3 regions of the Pseudobacillus sp. FSL P4-0506 genome follow, and region 2 is predicted to be linked to each of the others. Evidence: riboswitches for the same ligand, from Rfam matches in the RefSeq annotation. Region 2 holds a riboswitch; each other region holds the start of a gene.
What was found. A riboswitch is a leader RNA that binds a small molecule or an ion and turns the genes downstream of it on or off. The one in region 2 is predicted to bind cyclic di-GMP.
Positions count from the first base shown of each region.

Region 1 (7,655 bases), on a different contig from region 2:
TTCAGCTACTTTGACGGAATGATCGGCTACTTCCATAATAGAGGCGCTCACTTCCTCGGCAGCAGCTGTAACATTATGACTTTCCTTCACTATATTGTCCATTTCTGTGATCAGCTGCTTTGTTGTATTCAGCTGTGTCATGTCATTGAGCATGTCAGAAACACCAAATAGAAAAGATTTAAATGTTTCTTCCATGTAAACCTCAACGATAAGCTGCTGGTCGAAGGCTGCTAGTTTCTGAACGGCAAGAACTATCTTCATCATTTGGTTAGGATGCGGATGGAGTTTCTCCATCAATATTGTTGTCATAATTTGAATCAGCAGATGATGCGCAGCAATAAAGTGTTCTGCTGTCAGATGGATGCGGCTGTGCACCTGGCCAACCACGATTCTCGTCAGTATATATTCTTTATCAACGTCCGCTCGGAGGAGCTGCTCAACATACCTTTCCATTGTCAGCCTTAAGCGCTCAACTGTAGAATGTTCTGTGATCATTTGTTTAAGGTGATCTACAGAAGTAATATGCTCGTAAAATTGATTCACTATTTCTTCTTTATAAGGAAGAAGAATGGGCAGAGCTTCCTTCACATGATCCAGCGTTTCTTGGCTGACTCCCATAAATGCCAGCCGTTCTTTCACCCTTTCTCCTACTGTAGATATCTCTTTTGCCGCAGAATTATCCAAATAGTCCATCCATGACTTTGTTTTCTTTGAAAAAAGCTTCATACTTTTCCTCCCTCAATCCTTATATAGCTGCTCGTTGTCGTTAATGCATCTTCTTTAATCTATCTCTTAATTCCCGTACCTCTGGCAGATTCTTTTAAATACTCTTCAAAGTCCTGACTAGACAAAGGCTTACTAAATAAAAAACCTTGCCCTTGGAGACAGCCATCCTCTCTCAGAACATTTAGCTGTCCCTGATTTTCAACCCCTTCTGCAATCACATTGATGCCAAGGGTTTGTGAAAGTGTCAAGACAGCTTGCACAATAGCCTGACTTTCCTTATTTTGATGAATATCCCGAATGAACGAAGCATCAATTTTCAGCGTATCGACAGGTAAATGCTTAATATAGCTAAATGAACTGTACCCTGTTCCAAAGTCATCAATAGAGATATGAATCCCCAAATCTCTAAGTTGTTGTAAAATAGTTATTGCATTTTCAATATTAACAAATACACTTTCTGTCACTTCAATCTCAAGCCATTTCGGCTCCAATCTGGTTTCTATTAGAATCTTTTCAATTTTCCTTACAATATCAGGGTCCGAGATTTGGCGCGCAGACAAATTGATGGATATCTTTAGCGGAGTATAACCCTTATCTTGCCATTCTTTATTTTGTTCACACCCACGGCGCAGTACCCATTCCCCTAAAGGGATAATTATTCCTGTTTCTTCAGCCAAGGGAATAAAATTATTGGGAGAAATCTTCCCCAGTTCTGGATGATTCCAACGCACGAGCGCTTCCATTCCAATTAATATGTTTTTTGAAAGATCTATTTTCGGTTGATAATCAATATGAAACTGCTCAAGCTGAATCGCTTTTCTCAACTCATTCTCTAATAAAATACGCTCCAATGACTTTTCTTCCATTTCTGCTTCGAAAAAGGCATATCCGTTCCGGCCTCGTTCTTTTACAAAATAAAGAGCGGTATCTGCTTTGCTCAACAGTTCACCAGCTTTCTCTCCATCTTGCGGAAAGGTCGCAATACCGATACTACAGGAAGGTGTATACATCTGGCCGGCGATTTCTAACGGTTCTTGGAAGTCTAAATGAATCCGTTCCACCAGCCGCTCCAGTTCTTCTATTTTGGATATGCCACTTAGCAGTACAGTGAATTCATCGCCTCCTAATCGGGCAACTAAATCCGATGAACGAAGTGACTTTTTAATACGCTCGGCTGCTTTAGTTAAAATGAAATCGCCATTCTCATGCCCCCATGAATCATTCACAAATTTGAATCGATCTAAATCAATAAACATTACAGCAAGCTGAGAAGAGGAACTTTTTGCTTTCTTAATCTCCTCCCGCAAATGCTTCATAAACAATCTGCGGTTCGGCAGATCGGTCAAAGTATCATGATAGGCTAAATGATAAATCATTTTTTCCGACTTTTTCCGATCGGTTATGTCTCTCATGATAAACACGAAATCTTTTGCTTTTCTGTCCCCGTTCATAATGGGACTAATTCTTGCTTCCATATCCTTATACTGATTTCTGCTCGTTCTAATACGAAACTCTATCTGCGAAGACATTTTTTTCTTTTTAGCTAGCAATCTTAATTCAGTGTATAAAATCTTTTGATCTTCTTCATGAATCCACTTGAAGAGCTGGTTAGACTTTAGTTCACACATGTCATGCCCCAGTATTGTTATATGAGAAGGAGAAATGTATTGAAAGTTTCCTTCTTTGTCAATAATTGAAATCAAGTCAGCTGAGTTTTCCGTAATTAAACGGTATTTCTCCTCGCTTCTTCGCATTTCTTCTTCCATTTTCTTTCGAGAACTGATATCATTTCGGATCGACACATATTGATATGGTTTTCCCTGATCATTTAAAAATGGAACAATCGTCGTATCTACCCAGTAAAAAGAACCATCCTTCGCTCTATTCCGCACCTCTCCTCTCCAGGTTTCTCCTGATCCAATTGTAGCCCACATTTGTTTGAAAATTCCCCCAGAATGATAGCCTGAATTTAAAATACGATGGTCTTGACCTATTAATTCTTCTCGGCTATATTTGGAAATTTTACAGAACTGGTCATTTACATGAAAGATCCTTCCCTTTTGATCAGTGATAGCAATGATAGAAGACTGATCCAGTGCATATTTGACATCTCTTAACTCTTTTAACAAGGCTTCAATTGGTTTATTTTTTTCATCTAATGGCTCTATCAAGTGAGAAATTTCAGAAAGATCCGGTGTAACAGGTGCTTTTTTCAATTTATTTTCCTCCAGCTCTATGAAATATATAATGTTTAAGTTAAATAAAACCCATTCGACAAAAAACCGACTCTAAGAAAAGAGTCGGTTGCACTAGTCGCTCCAAGCCATTCAAGTGCCCAGATATAAATGGCTGTTCATCGCTTCTCTATATGACTATTATATTAAGTAGTAAATGGCTTAATTGAATAACTTCTTACGAACATAATAGTTCTTTTAGCCTAAACAGTCAATAAAAAATGGAAAATATAGAAGAAGTAAAATACTCCCTCCCCTCGACAGATTTAGCACTAAAAAGATTATCGTAATTAGGAATTCATTTTGAAAAAGTTTTATCAAAGTGAATTCCTATTCAGAACATTTAAGCTTGGATTTTATAAAAGGTTTGATCATTTTCTAATTTATCCTTGATCATAAAAATACATTTATTTCTAATAAGGGGTACCCCCATTACTAAAGATTATTTAGACAATTATTTTGAAATGGATCAATTAGTTCCTTACAAACTAAAACACATTATCCCCAAGCGCCGTGTAATTGGGCTTCTCGATCTTCAATCAAAAAAAGACTATGAAAAAAGTGAGTATTTTAATAGCTTTATGACAAATATGGATTCTATAACAACACAGGAATATTTTTAGTAAAGGATAATAGAGTTGTTGGATTGGTGGACTTTGTTACTTCAAAAAATAAAAAAGAAATTAATAAAACTGAGGTTATGTGTCTTGAAATTATATTGAGGTATTTAGCGCAAAGATTGCATGAGCACTGGTTATTGAAAACGGTTTCTTTGGAAATTCCTTAACGCCTAGAGAGAGGCGTGTTGCGCTACGTGAAAAAGGAATATTCCAATAAACAAATTGCCGACATGCTATTTATTAGTGAAAATACTATAAAAAAACATATACAGAGCCTTTACGAAAAATTTGATGTTAATAATCGTACAAACCTCTGTTTTAAGGTACATAATTTGGAGAGTTTACAATAATACATTCAAGCTAATGTACTTAAATTTAAAAATGAGTCGATCATGAGCAGATGTAGTGCTAGATTGGAATAAAATTTGACCAAAAATATCTTGGTGCATTTTATTGAGCAGCATATACAAAAATCATGTTTTGGAAAAAGGTTGATCAAAAATAGATTCTTATTCAGCAGCCTTATTTTCATTTTTATAAAAAGTTGCTCATTTTCTACCTGTATCGCATAGCAGTCGCGCCCAATTGTTGAAGTTCAATGGCTGTTGAAGCTGCTCGCGCCTGTGAACTCTAATACCTGTTAGTTTAAGAAAAAAGCATTATTTGCTATGAAGTAATGCTTTTGTTCTTATATTGTATAAAACAATAATAGTATAAATTTAGTCCACGTAATGTTTTTTAAAATTCGGATGGATAGAAAATTTGCGGCGTAAATTGACGAGTTTTTTCCCAAAACTTTCTTCTAAAAGATCTTTATGTTTCTCCATAATTTCCATGAGATACAAATGGTGAATCATGAATTCTGTAATGGGCATGACTAAGCCTACATGCATCGTCCAGGCTGCACGGCTATCTTTCTCCAGTGAGACAATACCTGCTACTACTTCTGAATCATCTCCACTAATAACTAGCCATCGTCCACCGTACTTTTCCGTAATTTCATGACCCATATAGTGGAGGTAAACATTAGCAAAATCAGAGACGATTTCCCCATAAATAATAATCGTTACATTAACTCCTCTTTTTGCTGCCTGTCTTAGTTCAGACTCCAATTCTTCAAATTCTTCTTTCCAAATCTCTAAGAGAATTCTTTTTTTTGCAGATGCTATACAAGCTTTTACCTTATCAAGTATTTCATTGCGTCCCGTGATATTCCAGATGTTTTCACGGTCATTTGCAGAACGTTCAAACTCCGCTAATGACTTTTCTGCCATTTCAAAATTCTCTTCTGCCTTCATTCGACGGCTTTTAATTAGCTCTTTTGCAGGAACAGGTGTATATTGTGGTGTGTTTCCAGGACTAACCAGAATGTCTCCACGCATGGTAAGACTGTCCAGAACTTCATAAATTCTTGAGCGTGGTACACCGGAATTTTTTGCTACTGCATAGCCAGTTAATGGCGATTCTTCCAACAAAGTAAGATATGCTTTCCCTTCATACTCGGTAAAATTTAGATTTTTTAATATTTCTAAAATGTCTTCTTTCATAAGCCCTCCAACACAACCTTAGTCGCTACCTTTGTAACTGGTATTTTAGCAAAATCTGTTGATTTTTTCCATGAGTAGCTGATATACTTCCATAAGTTGTTACTTAAGTAACAACTATTAAGAGCGGGAGGTTAGCCGCAAGTAATCCTAAAAAATAGGGCCTTAATTTTGGAGACAGCGGCTCGGTGGTGGACCAAACAAAAGCATGGATTTGCTAATCCATGCCTGTTTTGGTATTTTTGCTACCTTAATGTGATGTTTACTTTTTAATAAACTCCTCAGACTTACGATATAGCAAATTTTTCAATAGCCAAACGTTAATAGAGTGAGTTGCTGGATGACTAAAGGTTACCTAAGTTTGGATATTAGCCTATTAGTGGTTATGAATAACCGTGAGAAGATAGTCTAGTGGACAATCTTATGTTGAGTGAGTTGTTTGTTTCTCTCATTTTGTTTACTCAAGTAGGTACGGGCCAACCAAACCCATCCGTATACAAACAAAAAGATGCCTAATAAATAGAAAGGACTCGTTAATGTTATAATTTCTTTGCTTAGTAAAAGAATAAAAAAAGCAGAACCGCCTACGAGATAAGAGCTCAACAGCATTAACTTGATCAGGAACTTGCCGGGAAATTTCACGAACCAAACCTCCTGTACTCTAGAATAATGATGCATTGGTTAATATATTCATGATGAAAGAACTTAGTTTTTATACGTTCTATAATCAAATAGGTTTCATCAATAAGAATGGATCGCTACTTCTGCTGAATATACACCCCTCTTCACATGCATTAAGGGTTACTAAGCCGGCTCCTCTGTAATCAGGAACCGGCTTGTCGGTTGGTTTGTCAAACCCTCTTAAAATGTATCATTAAACGCTGGAAAAGGACCGTCTGCTATGGGTTTATTATTAGAAAAGAAATTCGAGAGCTCCTTTCTGGATTTTAGTTAAACTGGCTGTTCCCTGATGAAAATCTAGAAAGAAGGTACCTCTTAGTTTACGCGCATCCTTAAACTTGTTCATACACCTGCCTACAAGTTTTTCATTTCATATATATGACCACACAGTTGCTGTGCTTCCAATTTCAACTAATTAATTTGATAAACCTAGCATAAAATCTATTTGGTCAGCATATTGCGGGAAATCTATTAGGGGATTCCGGTTTTTTTGAATATCAAAAATCGCCTTGTTACGGTGTTTTTCATAAATAGATACTTTATAATCACTGTGCCACTTCAGTAACAGTTCAACGTCTTTATTGCTGTATTGGCTGATTTCTCCAGGATATCTTAATAAAAAATACAACGTTGCTCTGGCAACTTCACCTTTGCCACTTTCAGGTTCAAATTTAGCCTTTTCGTATTTTCCGCATTGTGTTTTAATTACTTCGGTCTCCATTTTAGGAGAATAATCGACGAAATCATAATAAGGATGATTAGATCTTAAGGAATTGCATTCTTTTTCACAAGTAAAAAGATGGTGTAAATCTCCTTTTATTGGGTTACGCTTATCAAACCATGATTGCGGAACAACATGTTCGCAATTGTACATGTTTTCACTTTGAAGGGATGTTATTATTTCTTGTATATGATCATGATTAACCGAGTCACTTTTCAGCAGTTCATCATAAGCTTGTTCTCTTTTCCGATCTGATTCGTAATCTTCTTTCATGACTTGTTCAGGGTCCTTTTCTCTTCCTGAATATATGCTCTTCAAGTTCCCGTCAGCCTGAAGATCGACCAATGAATAAAGATAATTTCGGGTTTTGGAGTTATAAGGAAGCCGATTAGTATGTGTGGTGGCAACTAAATGATTCAATTGTTTAAATAATTCTTCTTTGTTCGCTTCATTAAAATGAATTTGATCGTAATAGTTTGAGATTATATGCTGATCCTTTTCCCAGTCATAATACTCTTTTTTACTTTCAAATCTCTTTTTATTATGCTCCAATTCTAGTAATGCAGCTGTTAAACCTATTTTTTTGTTTGAAGATACTTTTTTCATGCTATCCAATGTGCTTCCCCTTTCTTATTTCGTTTTATAATCACCAACATAACAACGCATTTAAAGAAGTAGAGGAAAATTAGATAATTTACAGATTTGTTACTTATGATGCAGTTTTGTTACAAACAAAAGAACTTTATTCGGATTCGACATTTTTTATTGGTCTCCTTGCTGGATTTCAGGTATGATATAATCATAAAGTAGCATATAATAAAAAACCGCCGGTGCTGGAACACCAAGCGGTCCATACAATAGACGGTTCCCTGCTAGGGTGATCGCTATAAACTATTCACAACAAACTTAACTCACCCTTTATGCTGGCATGCTCAAGGGTGGGTTATTTTTTATGGTCAAATGACAGCATTCCTATGATTAAGCCTGCAAAAGTACATGCAAACATCAACGCTTCAAAGACCGTCACGAGCACTCCCCTCCTTTCTTCTGAGGACGTGCTAACCACCCTTGAGAATCCTTATTCTATTGTGTTTTATATTATATCATGTGCTAAGACAATCTGGGTTTA
Region 1 is NZ_JBBOOI010000002.1:9,861-17,515, forward strand. It holds gene MKZ02_RS21960 (methyl-accepting chemotaxis protein) at 1-726, opposite strand, end outside; gene MKZ02_RS21965 (sensor domain-containing protein) at 786-2,942, opposite strand; cyclic di-GMP riboswitch class II at 3,016-3,098, opposite strand; gene MKZ02_RS21970 (response regulator transcription factor) at 3,763-3,930, shown strand; gene MKZ02_RS21975 (TrmB family transcriptional regulator) at 4,300-5,127, opposite strand; gene MKZ02_RS21980 (endonuclease I family protein) at 6,221-7,132, opposite strand.
Region 1: it holds a riboswitch for cyclic di-GMP, as region 2 does, so the genes downstream of both, MKZ02_RS21965 (sensor domain-containing protein) here and MKZ02_RS18825 (class I adenylate-forming enzyme family protein) in region 2, are expected to answer to the same signal.

Region 2 (7,655 bases):
TGTCGAAAGAGGCACTTCAAGTTATTGTCTGTGACAAGATTCATAATGTCCGCAGCATTCACAAGGTAATGGAAGAAGAAGGAGCGAAAGCATGGGAGCATTTTAATCAAGGAAAAAGCAATCAACACTGGTACTATTCAAATATTGTAAAACAGCTTAAGCCACGAAGAGGGGAGTTTAAGCTGATTCGTGATTTGGAAAAAGATGTGAACCGGCTATTCATTGGTAGAGAAAAACTTACAAATGAAACCATTGATTTGTTATTTGATGTACCTTACCAAGTGATAGAGGAGGAAATTCCACTTTTAGAAAAGGCTGAACTTTTGGAATTTGTTAAAGAAGTACATGCAGAAGTAGATTTTTATTATCGAAACGGTCGAATGGACTTTGCTCTTCCGCTAATGGAAGCTTTTCAAAAGCGAGGGACCGAATTTCAAAGTAATTCGGATGGGCCGCTCCTTTTAATGCTATACACAGCCGTTTTGCAAAAGCGGCTCGCCTGGTCTGATGATGAAGTTTATCGGTATTTTAAACGCAATGAAAAAAAGCTATAAATGATGCTGGCGATCAAATTTAGGCACTTTATATATGAAAGGCGCTGTTCAAATTGAGCAGCGCTATTTTTGTTTGGAAAATGGTTCAGTTCCTTTTTCAATTTCTATCTAGAACAAAAGGTATATCGTAATAATGAAGGAAAGCCTCCAATAAAACATTTACAAAGAAGCGATAATGGCAAAACAACGGTACGCAAATGAAAAGCGTACCGTTGTTTTATTTAACGGGCAATATTAATTTTTTTAATATAGTCCGAATGAATATAGGAAAATTCATTTTCCAAACTATCGGATAGAACTTTATACCAGGTTGATCCATCTGTTCCTTTAACCGTGTCAACAATGACGACTGAATAGCCGGCTGAAGGGTAAGTGAACTGCTTGGCAAAGCTTGTTCCAGCTCCGCTTCTCACATTTACCAACTGTGTGGTCAATCCGATTGAATATGGAGCAGGATTGTTAACAAAATCCTTGCCGCCCATTGCCTTATCCAGTGTATACATATGACCGGCTGCTTTGTAGCCCCAGTTTGTATCAGAAGCGTATCTTACGTTGATTCCGCTATTTTTATTGCCAAGGTGAGCGCCATTTTGATAAAGTAACCGGCCATCTTGTGGGATAGGGATATATTTTTTATTCAAGAAATTATTGGCAAAACTATTGATGCTGTCTTGAGGCGTTTTAAACGCATCGCCGTTCTCCGGATTATTATCCGTTACGTTCAGGCCAAACAGGTTATTTTTTTGCAACGCATTGCCGCTCATGCCGAATTGGCTTTCATTAATAGAGATACCAAGCATTAGCAGGGCGTTAATCTTGTATTTTTGCTCGGCTGCTTTAAAATAAGAGCCCATTCCTTTTAGTTTGCTAAGCTTTGTGGCGTCCTTATATGTAGAGCCTGGCAGTTGTTCTCTTCTTGCTAACTCCTGATCAATATACCGATCTAAGTCAGCTGCAGTATAATTTGTTTTAGCACGGGCAGATAGCATGTTGAAATATTGATAAGCTGCTCCTGCTTCCCCTTGCTTCGTTCTAAAATGAACACCATCCCAGCTGTAATATTCCACCCCAGAATTCATGAATGAAGGGGCAGGGCCTACGCTGTATGTAACAAACTTATCTGTATTAAAGTTATATAAATGATGAACCAATTGGCCGTTGTTCTCTTTTGAATAATAAGCTCGACGCTTAATCATTGGTTGAGGCAAAAGGTAGGCATCGCTGTGCTTGACAAAACCTGTTTTTCCAGCAATTTTGATTTCTATTTTTTCTGCATCCGATGTGACGTATTCCAATTCAGTTGGAGGAGTACCATAAGCTCCGGCGTCCACATTGAAATAAAAGTTTTTTAATGAAGAATCATAGATTAATGTGGCCGCATGTTCAACGGTCGGTTTAGCAACGACGATGCCGGCATTCATTTTAACGATTTGGTTGCCGGACATAATAACTTGTGCCGGATCATTTGCCATAGCCGCTGCGGCTTTTTCGTATGTATCAAAGCTTTTAGCGCCGGTATTCAGGTTGCCGTTTGCGTCCACTGTTCCCACTCTAAATGGCCCATCCGGCTCGGGCTCTTCTTCTTTTTCAGCAACCTTAAGCATTCGATAAATAAAAGCCGCCGCTTGTTCGCGTGTTGTGTGGCTTTTCGGTTCAAACCTAAGGGTTCCGAGATTGTTATTGTTTTTATCAACATTTGGAATGCCAGCGGTAATATTAAGTCCTACCATGTGAGCAATAGCTAACCGGAACATAGAGGAGGTGATTTCATTGGCGTCAGTAAAATCAAGCGATCCTCTTATTTTCGATACTTTAAGAAAATCAAGCGAATTGTCGATCATGACGGACATTTGTTCCCGGTTGATAAAGTCATCAGGACCGAATTTCCCGTTTGAATAACCAGAAATGATCCCTGCTTGGGCTGCTGCATTGATGCTTGGTGCCAGTGTTAATGTAGGGGGAACATCAGAAAATGTTGTCGTTCCGCCACTTAAATGAAGAGCTCGCGCTAAGAAAGCAGCGAATTGTCCTCTTGTTACTTTTTCCTTTGGGGCATAGCGTCCTTCTCCGTAGCCAGAGACAATTCCTTTCTCAACCATCGCTCTCATTTCTTTTTCTAATGCACCGCTGATGTCATCTGCGGCAGAGGGAGAGGGTATAATCGGGAGAACCAACAAAAGAGTGAGGAAAAACGCAGTTAGTTTTCTCATAATAGACTCCTTTCTTTCAAAAAACTTCCTATGATTTTTGTAATCTTCCATAATATGATAGTTTTTCATCTACCGATTAATCGTAACAGAAAATAAAGAACAAGATAAGGGGTCCATTCTACTATAGAAGGAAAAAGATTTAAGAAAATACAGCAATCTTTTTTTCTGTTACGGTAAAAAATAAAAGATGTTACTCATTTTTTATTTCCATGTAATTTCATAGAAAAGAAGATGAAAAGTTCAATTGCTACAATGAAAGGTAGCAATAAATAAGATACATACTATGACGGATAAAGGAGTCCACACATGGAGGAACATGTAAAGAAGTCTTTAGAAGAATGGAAACGCGAGATTGGCGAATTGTTAAAAGATATAGATAAGGAATACGAGGAAATCAAGCGGGAACTACAGGTGTATTCTTATAAATTCAGCATCACTAAACAAGTGATTCAGTCAACAATTAACGAAGACATTATTCGCAATATCCGTGAGCTTTATCATACCCCTTTTGAAAAGAGGTTTAATCAGCTAAAGGAAGAAATCAAGGATTTGGAAGAAAAGAAAAAAGTGTTTCAAATGTTCATCGATAAGATTGACAAAGTAAAGGGAAAAGAGAGTGTGCAGGAAACTGCTCACTCATAGGCTGAGAAGACGTACCGGAGTTTTTCATTCTTTCTACCATTCATCACTCGTTAATGAATGTTAATGAAAGAGCCTATGTATTTTGGGGGCTTATAAGCTAAGTGAGCGTCGATGATAAAAGAGCTTGCTACGAAGAAATATGAAGTAAGCAATAACTATAATTGGTCTTTTCGTCAAATATGAACAAGAAATGGTTAATTTATACATTGATGTTTACATTTACTTTTAGAACGATTATCATAACCATGAGAAGGCTCTGTGACTTAAGATTTGTCAGGAATAAGCTGTATTTACAAACGAGGATGGAAAGCTTGTCCAGAGATAAGGACGCAAAGCTAAGGGCCTGCGGTTATTTTTTAGCTATGGCCTCCTGGTTACAGAAAGAGGATTGGGCAAAAATCAGGGATGCTCTTTATGAGAGTACCCTGATACAAAAAGGCCTGCCAATCTTTGGCAGGCCTTTTTGTATGACTTTCACTAAATTGTAGGGGGAAGATGCGGAATATTAAGAGGGAATTTAATTTTTAATAGATAAGTTAACAAAAACTCTCTAAGAATAGAAGCGTTCATGCAACTATTTATCGAAGCATCAAAAAATATGTTTTTTTAAAAGGCGCCCTCTTTGTTAAGCTGCTCTGTTAAAGTTAATTATAGAAAGCTTGCTTAAAACTTATGTTACTAATAAAAATTCAACGTAAAACAAGAGTTGTCTAATGTGCTTGATGGTCTAAATTTAAAGGAAATTGAAAGCAGCGTTCATTCTTTTTGATACATGCTATACATGTTAGAAAAGATGGCACGTTTTCTTACGAAAGGAAGGTCCGTATGACGGATTTATATAATTGGATTTTTTGTGAAGAAGCAGATTTATCTAAAAGAGCTCTAATTACACAAACAGGGACGTACACGTTAGGAGACCTAAAGAAAAGTGTCAAAGAATATCATTCAATTTTGAAAGATATGGGTGATATCAAAGGGAAAAAAGTAGCGATCATTGTACCAGGGGTGGCTACTTTTTTAAGTATCTTACTCACGGTGAACAAGTTAGGCGGAACAGTTGTCCCGATAAGCCCACTCTTAAGAAAAGAAGATTTAACTCAAATCCTATCCTTTATTGATCCGCATATCGTCTTTACAGTCAAGGAACACAACGGTTTCTATTTAGAAAAAACTGTGCGGGCATGGGCAGGCTCTGTGGGTGAGGAGGTTGCGATCATTGAATCAGCCGATGGTCATGAATGGAAAACGGAGATCATTGCTGGGAAACCAAAACGAAGGGAAGCGGACCACTCGCCTTACATCATCGGGTGCACATCCGGCAGCACGGGAACACCAAAGGGAATAATAGTTGATAGAGCCTTTTTTGAGTTTGCCGAAAGGGCACTAACTAAGGGGGCTAGCCTCTCAAAAGAAGACAAGGTTTTCCTGGTGGTTCCAACATCGGTGTTGTATGGGCTTTGCTGGCTGCTGGCGGGGCTTCATTCTCAAATCACGATTGTTGCTACTGAATCATTTAGTTTTCCGGCAATTTTAAAACTAATGAAGTGGAATCCTGCGAATAAACTAGTGACCAGTCCTTCGTTATTCAAAGCTTTATGTATGTTTGACAAAGTTAGTGATATATCTGTGCTTAAATCGCTAACGGAAGTAAGCTTGGCTGGGGAAATGATTACGGCCGAATTTTTTGAAGGACTTGACCCCTTACATCATTGTAAAATCACTAGTATGTATGGTCTCTCGGAATTAGGAGCCCTTATGTACACAGAGTCTGATATTCGGGAGGGAGTAGAATGGTCGTTAACACCTGGAGTGGCGTATAATTTGGAGAATCTATCCAAAGAAGGCGTAGGTGAATTACATTTTAAAACACCTTGTAAATTTCTTGGCTATTATAAATGCCCGGAGCTAACAGAAGAACTGTATAAAGAAGGCTGGTTTAGTACAGGAGATTTGGCGAAAATCACGAGTGAGCAAAAAATTAAAGTCGTTGGTCGAAAAAAAGATATGATCAAGAAAGGCGGACAACAGGTTATCCCGGGCGAAATTGAACAAATGCTAACGAAGCATGAAGCAGTAGAAAAAGCAGCGGTTTTAGGAATGCCTCATGCCATCTTTGGCGAACAAGTCATTGCTTTTATTATCAAAAAGAAAGAAATTCCATTAAGCGAGATTTACAATTATTGTAGAGACCGTTTGGCCAGTTTCAAGGTTCCGGATAAGATTTTTATTTTGGAAGATATTCCTTTAGTTCAAGGAAAAGTGGATAAAGTGACCTTAAAGCAAGAGGCGCAAAAATTAATTGCGAATATTGAAGAAAAGAGTTAATTCTTTTACATGGTGAGACGGTTTATCTTAATAAAAGCATTCCTTTTAAAAAGCTCATACATAGCTGAAGAGGAAGGAAATCAGAATGAAGTACAGGTCTCTGAAAAATCATCTAACATTTGATTGCAAGACAACCATTTCGCTATTTCTAATAACTGAAAATATGCTAAACTAAAAAAAGTTCCACTATTCACGACACTTTTACCAAATGTAGAATCCGCATTCCCTCTCACTTTTCGGCATAGTCTGGGGAAACATTGCCACTCATTTGCGAGTGAACGATAGATAGACAAACTGATAGGAACAGATGCCCGATTGCTTTTTTGATAAAGCAGTATAAGTGATTATTGTTGAAAGAGGAGGAGAAACAATGCGTTATTTAAATTACATTAATGGACAGTGGAAAGAACCAATTACAGGGGAATACAAAGAAAATACAAGTCCTCATAATGGAGAAATTCTAGGGGAATTTCCTTCTAGCTCAAAAGAGGATGTTCAAGAAGCAGTAGCAGCAGCGAAGGAAGCGTTTTTGTCATGGAAAAAATGCTCTTCCCAAACACGGGCATCCTATCTGCGTAAGGCAGCAGCGATCTTAAGTGAAAATATAGAAGAAGTAGGGCGGGACTTGGCGCTTGAAGAAGGTAAAACACTTGCAGAATCAATTGGAGAGACACAGCGTGCCATTAGTATTCTAGAGTATTACGCAGCAGAAGGTCTTCAGCCAATCGGTGACGTGATTCCATCTGCCAATGCAGACACACTTTTATATACGAACCGTGTCCCACTTGGCCCAATTGCATTAATTACTCCTTGGAACTTTCCAATCGCTATTCCAGTTTGGAAACTCGCACCAGCTCTTATTTATGGAAACACAATAGTGATTAAGCCAGCAGATCTTACTCCGAAGTCTGTTTATCACGTCATGAAAGCCTTTGACGAAGCTGGGATGCCAGCGGGTGTTGTAAACTGTGTATTCGGAAGAGGGTCGGTAGTCGGCAATGAGCTTGTAGAAAACCCGGGAATCAAAGCTATTTCTTTCACCGGCTCTAATCAGGTTGGTTTGCAAATTCAAAATCAAGCAACAGCAAATGGGAAAAAGGCGCAGTTAGAAATGGGTGGAAAAAACCCATTGATCGTACTCGCAGATGCTGATGTAGAAAAAGCTGTGAGTATTGCTATAAATGGCGCTTTTAAATCTACCGGACAAAAATGTACGGCAACGAGTCGTGTGATTGTCGAAGAGGGAATCTATGAAGCATTTCGTGATCGTTTAGTTGAACGTACGAAAGAATTAAAAGTGGGAAATCCCCTTGAAGCAGATTCATTTATGGGACCGGCAGTATCAAAAAACCAAAGAGACGGCGTGCTAGCTATGATAGAAGCTGGCAAGAAAGAAGCGACTCTTCTGTGCGGAGGCGAGATGGCAGCGAATGAAGAGCTTGCCAGCGGTTTTTATGTGCAGCCAACCATTTTTGAAAATGTATCTCGGAATGCTCGAATTGCCAGGGAAGAAATTTTCGGACCTGTCATTGCCTTATTCAAAGTAAAGAGCTATGAACAGGCAATTGATATGGCTAATGATACAGAATATGGTTTAAGTGCAGCTATCTGTACAAATAATCTTACCTTTGCTCATCGCTTTGCGGATGACATTGAAGCAGGGATTATTCATGTAAATTCAGAAACAGCTGGTGCTGAGCCGCAAGTTCCGTTTGGCGGCTGTAAAGCATCCAGCACGGGTTCACGCGAACAAGGCAAAACGGCAATTGAGTTTTATACACAGGTTAAAACGGTTTACATGGATCGAATGTAATTTCTTCTTATTAAAAGAACAAGGAACAGCCCCTCTGACAGCTTCGTCAAAGGGGCTGTTATGTCGTAGAAATAGACCTCGCTTGTTTAAATCATATCGCTAGTAGCAGGT
Region 2 is NZ_JBBOOI010000001.1:3,808,920-3,816,574, reverse strand. It holds gene MKZ02_RS18840 (HD domain-containing protein) at 1-554, shown strand, start outside; gene MKZ02_RS18835 (S-layer homology domain-containing protein) at 776-2,764, opposite strand; gene MKZ02_RS18830 (hypothetical protein) at 3,071-3,406, shown strand; cyclic di-GMP riboswitch class I at 3,701-3,788, shown strand; gene MKZ02_RS18825 (class I adenylate-forming enzyme family protein) at 4,232-5,731, shown strand; gene MKZ02_RS18820 (aldehyde dehydrogenase family protein) at 6,102-7,544, shown strand.

Region 3 (7,655 bases), 1.2 Mb from region 2:
ACAAAACATAAAATAAAAGATTTTCAAGCAGGAAATTTGCTTGCATAATAGATAGTCAGTCTTGCCCCTAGAAAGGAAGATCAAGATGCAGGGACGTTATTCAAGACAAGAGCTGTTTTCTCCTGTCGGCAAAGAAGGACAGAAAAAGTTGCAGGAGAAGCATGTGCTTCTTATTGGCGCAGGGGCCCTCGGGACAGGAAATGCAGAAGCGTTAGTGCGTGCGGGAATCGGCCGTCTGACGATCGTTGACCGTGATTATGTGGAAGAAAGTAACTTGCAGCGCCAGCAGCTGTACAGTGAAGAGGATGCAAGACTGGCTCTTCCCAAAGCAATCGCTGCAAAACGTAGGCTTACTGCTATTAACTCGGCGGTCAGGATCCAAGCAGAAGTAATGGATGCTTCTTATGCTGAGTTGCTAAAATGGGCTGAAGAGGCAGATTTGATTATTGATGCAACCGATAATTATGAAACAAGGCTCATGATTAACGATGCCGCCCATCAGCTGGGAGTTCCGTGGATATATGGCGCCTGTACAGGCAGCCATGGTATGGTGTTTGCTATATTGCCTGGAGAAACACCGTGTCTCCGCTGTTTATGGGAAAAAGGAGCAGTCGGCACTGGACATACGTGTGACACGGCAGGTATTATTGGCCCGGCAGCCACTCACGTCATTTCCTATCAGGTAACAGAAGCATTGAAGATATTAGTGGAAGATTGGGAGGCGCTAAACGGTAAGCTTATTATGTTTGATCTTTGGAAAAATATGCATCAGGAGATCAAGGTGAGCAAAGTAAAGCGAAAAACGTGCCCTACATGCGGCGAATCGCCAGTTTATCCGCATCTTTCCCATGAAAATCTAGCAAAAGTATCAGTGTTATGCGGGAGAAATACCGTGCAGATTCGCCCGGTGCATGCAAGAAAAGTAAATCTTCTGGAATTAGAGCGTTCGTTTATCCGACAAGGTTATGCCGTCAAGCGCAATCCATATATGGTGACCGTTCATTTCTCTCCTCACCGACTAGCTGTGTTTTATGACGGCCGGGTCCTGGTCCATGGAACGAACGACCAAACAGAGGCAAAAAAGTATTATGCTAAATTATTTGGGTAACGAACGGCCTGTCTCTAACGGACAGGCTCGCTGCGGTGAAAATCGCCGTTTTTTCCGCCGGATTTCTCTACTAAATAAGTAGGGCCGATCACCATACCTTTGTCGACTGCTTTGCACATGTCATAAACGGTCAAGGCACAAGCGGACGCAGCTGTAAGAGCCTCCATTTCTACACCTGTGCTGCCTTTGGTTTTCACAGAAGCAGCAATAACCAGCCTGTAGTTGGCATCTTCGCTTACCCAATCAAAGGAGATATTTACACCGCTGATAGGAATGGGATGGCACATGGGGATGAGAGAGGACGTCTGTTTGGCAGCCATAATGCCAGCTACCTGGGCAACAGCAAGCACATCCCCTTTTTTTATCGACTGATCGTTGATTTGCTGATAAATTTGTTCATTGACGAGCACGCTTGTTTGGGCAACCGCCGAGCGATGAGACGCCTGTTTTTCAGTGATATCCACCATTTTCGCTCGGCCTTGGTTGTTAAAATGAGTAAATTCAGACATACAATCCCTCTTTTCAGTATGATTTTCCTTAAATATGGCTATTTGATTGTAACATGGAAGGAGAATGAACCGAAATAAGAGAAGTTTATTAACATAGATTTTTAGAAGGGGGAACGGAAGGTGGAACGGTTATTTGTTGTGACAGATCGCCCGATTTCTATTGAAGAGGTAACGAAGAAAGTAGTCCGACCGGAAGCGGGGGCCATCTCTAATTTTATTGGAACTGTTCGGGAGTATACACATGGTCGCCGGACTTTATCCTTAACATACGAAGCTTACCAATCGATGGCTGAAAAACAGTTAGAGAAGATTGGAGAAGAAATTAGCCAGAAATGGCCAGAGGCAAAAACGGCTATTACACATCGGACAGGGCATTTAAAGATTTCTGATATTGCCGTGGTGATTGCCGTGTCTACTCCACATCGCAAGGATGCGTTCAGGGCGAGTGAATATGCCATTGAACGAATTAAACAAATTGTGCCTATCTGGAAAAAAGAACATTGGGAAGACGGAGAAAAATGGATCGGCAATCAATTGGAGACAGAAGCCTATCCAGAAGGAAGACCGAAAGGAGAAAATATGTATGATTAACATTCTTTGTTTTGCTCATTTGAAAGAGCAGATTGGCAAAGAGCAGTTGGAAGTAGCGAGCAACGAATTGACCGTAGAAGAGTTGTTAAGCGAACTGCGTGAAAAGTACTCTATTGAGACAGACACGCTCATTGTAGCTGTCAATGAGGAATATGCCGACTCAGATGATGTGGTCCGTTCCGGCGATACAGTGGCGCTTATTCCGCCTGTAAGCGGAGGGTAAAAGCATTGACCACAGAAAAAGAGAAGCTGTGGGCCGGTGTCATACTTGCTGGTGGGGAATCAAGCAGGTTTGGTGAGCCTAAAGCCTTCGTCCGATACAATGGAAAATACTTTTATGAGTATTCTTTGCAAGCTCTCGTCCCTTTTACCAATCAAGTGGTGATCATCAGTCATCCATCACTTACCAGCCGATTTAGTCAAGATCCCGCTGTCAAGGTAACAGAAGACATCCCCCCTTTTTGCGGGAAAGGGCCGATGGCTGGCTTATATAGCGCAATGAAGCAGGTTACCGCCGAATGGTATGTGGTTCTTCCATGTGATATGCCATTAATAAACGAAAAAGTGATGAATGCACTCATTGCTGAAGCAGATCGGTCATTTGATGCTGTGATTCCCAGCATAGCCGGCCGTCAACAGCCGCTTGCAGCCGTTTATCATCGCCGAGTGTTGCCTGTTATTACAGCCCAGCTTACAAAGGGAAACTATCGGATGATCGATTTACTTAGTGAAGTAAACGTTAAGAAAATAACGGAAGCTGATCTCCAATCAACTGAAAGGTTATTCCAAAACATCAATACGAAGGATGCCTATCGCCAATTATTTGTAGATGAGTAAGGCGCTCTGCCTCCATGCAAACATCTGCACAGCCGTGGCATCCAGAAAGGAGAAATGAATGGGACAAGTAAAAGACCAGTTTAACAGACCGCTAAGAGACATTCGGATTTCCTTGACGGATCAGTGTAACTTCCGCTGTTCTTATTGTATGCCGGCTGAAATCTTTGGCGCAGACTATCCGTTTTTACCGAAAGAGGAATATTTGACGTTTGAGGAAATTATCCGTGTCGTTCAAGCAGCAACAGAGCTTGGCGTAGAGAAAGTCAGGTTGACGGGAGGAGAGCCCCTGCTTAGAAAAGACCTCCCCGAGTTAATTCATGGCTTATATGCCAAGACAAATATTAAGGATATTGCTTTAACAACGAATGGTGTCTTGTTGCCCAAGTATGCTACAGCATTGAAATCGTCTGGCTTGCAACGGGTGAATATTAGTATGGATGCGATTGATGATACCATTTTTAAACAAATGAACGGCCGATCTGTCAGCGTGAAAACCGTACTGAGAGGAATTGAATCAGCGCAGAAGGCCGGCCTTGGCATTAAAATAAATATGGTTGTGAAAAAAGGTGTAAATGAGCAACAAATTTTGCCAATGGCGACTTATTTTAAAAAAGAAGGTATTCCCCTTCGTTTTATTGAATTTATGGATGTAGGAAGCACGAATGGCTGGCAGCTTTCTTCGGTCGTATCCAAGCAAGAAATCGTCAAGTTCATCAGCAGCAAATTTCCTGTAGAACCAGCAGATGAAGCGTATTACGGCGAAGTAGCGAGCCGTTTTCGTTATAAGGATGGAAGCGGAGAGTTTGGTGTGATTTCTTCAGTGACAGAATCATTCTGCTCGACATGTACCCGGGCAAGAATATCTGCAGATGGAAAATTGTACACTTGTCTATTTGCTACAAAAGGCAGCGATTTAAAGGCTGTGCTCCGATCGACGAGTTCAATAGAAAAAGTAAGAGATCATATGTCAGCTCTTTGGCTTGCGCGAACGGACCGCTATTCGGATGAGCGAACGGAAGAAACAGCAAAGAACCGGCCAAAAATTGAGATGTCTTATATTGGCGGTTAAAGAAGAGAGGTGCACCCATTTCACATGAATGAAAGACGAGTACATGCTCATAAAGGGCAAGCGGCAAAGCATGTTGTCTGTCAGGTGATTACTGTCAGCGATACACGAACAGAAGAAACGGATAAAAGCGGAAAAAAAATTAAAGAGTTTTTAATCAACAGTCACCATTCCATTGCACGCTACCAGATCGTTCCTGACGAAAAGGAACAGATTACAGGAGCTGTTCGGCAAGGGATTGAAGACCCCCAAATCAATGCGGTTATCATTAATGGAGGCACCGGTGTGGCTAAGCGGGATGTGACGATTGAAGCAGTGGCACCGTTGTTTGAGAAAGAGCTAACCGGATTTGGTGAGTTGTTTCGTTATCTTAGTTATACAGAAGATATCGGTTCTGCGGCTATCTTATCCCGAGCTGTTGCAGGTGTAGCTGGAGAAACGATCATTTTTGCGCTGCCGGGTTCTACTGGCGCAGTAACATTAGCGATGGAAAAACTGGTTTTGCGTGAAGTTGGCCATATTGTGGCAGAATTAAATAAAGATAGATAAGTGAATAAGGATAAAAAACGAGTAAGACGAGGTGTATTTATCCTTTTCTCTTGTCAGAGGAAAAAGCAAGGTTTTTGATCTAGGCCTCATAAATATTGTTAGGTTTCTTTGTGAAATAGGCCTCATTAAGAGACGAATAATGCTAGAAATAAATAACGGTAGACATTGACTTGACGGGTATATCGAACTATGATAATTGTATAAAAAACGTTAGTCTAATAAGACATTTGTGGAATTTTTTTATAACAATCTTATGGTGGAAGCGATGAACAGTCATTTGTATGTGGGCACTTGAATGGCTTGGAGCGAGTAGTGCAACCGACTCTTTTTTGAGTCGGTTTTTTTGTTTGGATATACCCAGATATGTATAGTAAATATTGTACAGCAAAAGAAAAAACAAAGAGAAGAGAGAGATTTATCATGCCTGTACCTTCTAAGAATGTAGAAGACAATCAATTGGAGAATATTTTAAAAGAGTTGACAGATGTCAAATATGCAATTGATCAGTCTTCTATTGTCGCTATTACCGATCATCAAGGAAAGATACTTTACGTGAATGAAAAATTTTGCAAAATTTCTAAATACAATGAGGAGGAACTCCTTGGTGAAGATCACTGTATATTGAATTCGGGTTATCATTCACGGGAGTTTTTTAAACAAATGTGGGCAACGATTGGTTCCGGTCAAATCTGGAAGGGAGAGATAAGAAACAAGGCGAAAGATGGGTCGTTTTATTGGGTAGACACAACGATTGTTCCTTTTTTGAATGATCTCGGGAAACCTTATCAATATGCATCGATAAGAAACGATATTAGTCTTCGAAAGAAGATGGAAGAGGAATTGAGAGAGAGCGAGGGGAAATATCGACTAATTGCAGAGAATTCATCTGACTTGGTATCAGTGATTGATCAGTCAGGAAGCTTCCTCTACATGTCTCCATCTCATGCATTGTTGTTGGGCGATGAGCTTGCGAAATTAGAGTCAGGAAGGATCTTTCAATGGGTGCATGAAGAAGATCAACTGACTCTTTCTGAAGAGTTAAAGCTTCTGGCTGCTAAAAAGAAAGTATCCTCGCTGCTCGAATTCCGTATAAAGACGAACCGGGGAGCGTATAAGGACACGGAAACGAAGATTAATCCCGTCATTGATAAAGATGGTGAGATCAAAAGCTTCGTGCTGGCGATGCGAGATATAACCGAACGGAAAAAATCAGAGAGAATGATTTATCATTTAGCTTATCATGATACATTGACGGACTTGCCTAACCGCCGATTATTCATGAACCGATTGAGAAAAGAAGTGGATCATGCTAAGAGTTATTCTTCTCAGCTTGCTGTTATGTTTATCGACTTGGATCGCTTTAAGTTTGTGAATGATTCTTGGGGACATGAGAATGGAGACTTTATCCTAACTGAGGCTGCTCGCCGTATTAAAAACTCGCTGCGACCAAGTGATTTAGTCGCACGGCTGGGTGGAGATGAATTTACTGTGTTGCTAAACAATGTATCGGGCATGGAAGAGCTGGATCAGATTGCCAAAAGGATTCATTCTAACTTTCAAGAACCATTGAAAGTTGCAGGCGAGCACTATACGCTTTCCTGCAGTATTGGCATTGCGCTTTTTCCGGTGAACGGTGAAGATGCAGATGAATTATTAAATAAAGCGGATACCGCTCTTTATTCCGTTAAGAAACGGGGCAGAAACGGCTATGCATTATTTAAACCAGAGATGGAAGAGAAATCCTTGGAGCGCATCCTGCTGGAGAATGAATTAAGAAAAGCGATTGAGCTTGAGCATTTTCATATTGATTATCAGCCCAAAATGGATATTTCTAAAAATCAACTCATCGGAATGGAGGCGCTTGTCCGCTGGGACCATCCGGAGCTGGGGAGGATCTCTCCCAATAAATTTATTCCGGTTGCCGAGGAAACGGGCCTTATTCTTCCTCTTGGAGAGTGGGTTCTCCGGCGTGGATGTAGGCAAAATAAAGAATGGCAAAACAAAGGGTACCCACCATTAAAAATCTCGGTTAATATGTCTGTTCGCCAATTAGCGCATCCCAATATTATAGAGAGAATTGAAGAAATTTTAACAGAGACCGGATTGGAGGCACAATGGCTGGAGCTTGAAGTAACGGAAAGTGTATTTGCAGATATCGATCACGCGGCCGATACTTTGCAAAGACTGCGGGACATCGGTATTCATATTTCTATTGATGACTTTGGTACTGGATATAGTTCATTTAGCTACATTAAATATTTACCTGTGGATACGTTGAAAATCGATGCCTCTTTCATTCGGGATATTCATCAAAATGAAGAAAGTCAGGCAATTGTACAAGCTGTTTTAACACTTGCACGGACGCTTGGGATCAATGTTATTGCTGAAGGGGTGGAGAGCCAGGAGCAATTAGATGTACTGAATGAGGATGGCTGCAGCCAAGGACAAGGGTTTTTATTTAGCAAACCGTTGTCAGGAGAAGACTTTGAAACCTATTTAATCGAAGCGGCCGAAAGAGGGCAAAGCGAAAAAGCAGACGGCTAGCATGAATGAAAATAATACGAACGTTGAAAAAATTTAGTTTATGAATAATAATTTATTTAACCCTGGGGGTCGCTTTTGCATAGGCTCACCATCAGGGTTTTTATGCTTATGCCAGCTAATCATTCAAGCAATCTGTCATACATCTGCACGGCAATAAATTTTGCAGCCTTTAATTTTCAAAAAAGGACATGGTACAATTGGAATACACTAATTTTCTAAGCGGACATTTTAACTGACGAGCGGTCTGCTGCATAGATGACGAACTTTCACACCGGATAGGAGGAGAAAAGGTGATGATTGATGTAGAAAGTTTTAAAAACTTATCCGATTTCGACAATGTATTAGTCGTCGATGCGAACGGAAATGTTATTTTTTATGATATGGCTGACTTAAATATATTGAAAGAGCTTCATCTCAGACCCGAAAACTTTCTAGGGAAACATGTCACCTC
Region 3 is NZ_JBBOOI010000001.1:2,635,776-2,643,430, forward strand. It holds gene MKZ02_RS13320 (ThiF family adenylyltransferase) at 86-1,108, shown strand; gene moaC (cyclic pyranopterin monophosphate synthase MoaC) at 1,123-1,617, opposite strand; gene MKZ02_RS13330 (molybdenum cofactor biosynthesis protein MoaE) at 1,738-2,208, shown strand; gene moaD (molybdopterin converting factor subunit 1) at 2,201-2,431, shown strand; gene MKZ02_RS13340 (molybdenum cofactor guanylyltransferase) at 2,437-3,045, shown strand; gene moaA (GTP 3',8-cyclase MoaA) at 3,104-4,114, shown strand; gene MKZ02_RS13350 (MogA/MoaB family molybdenum cofactor biosynthesis protein) at 4,139-4,660, shown strand; cyclic di-GMP riboswitch class II at 4,910-4,993, shown strand; gene MKZ02_RS13355 (sensor domain-containing protein) at 5,081-7,204, shown strand; gene MKZ02_RS13360 (sigma-54 interaction domain-containing protein) at 7,498-7,655, shown strand, end outside.
Region 3: it holds a riboswitch for cyclic di-GMP, as region 2 does, so the genes downstream of both, MKZ02_RS13355 (sensor domain-containing protein) here and MKZ02_RS18825 (class I adenylate-forming enzyme family protein) in region 2, are expected to answer to the same signal.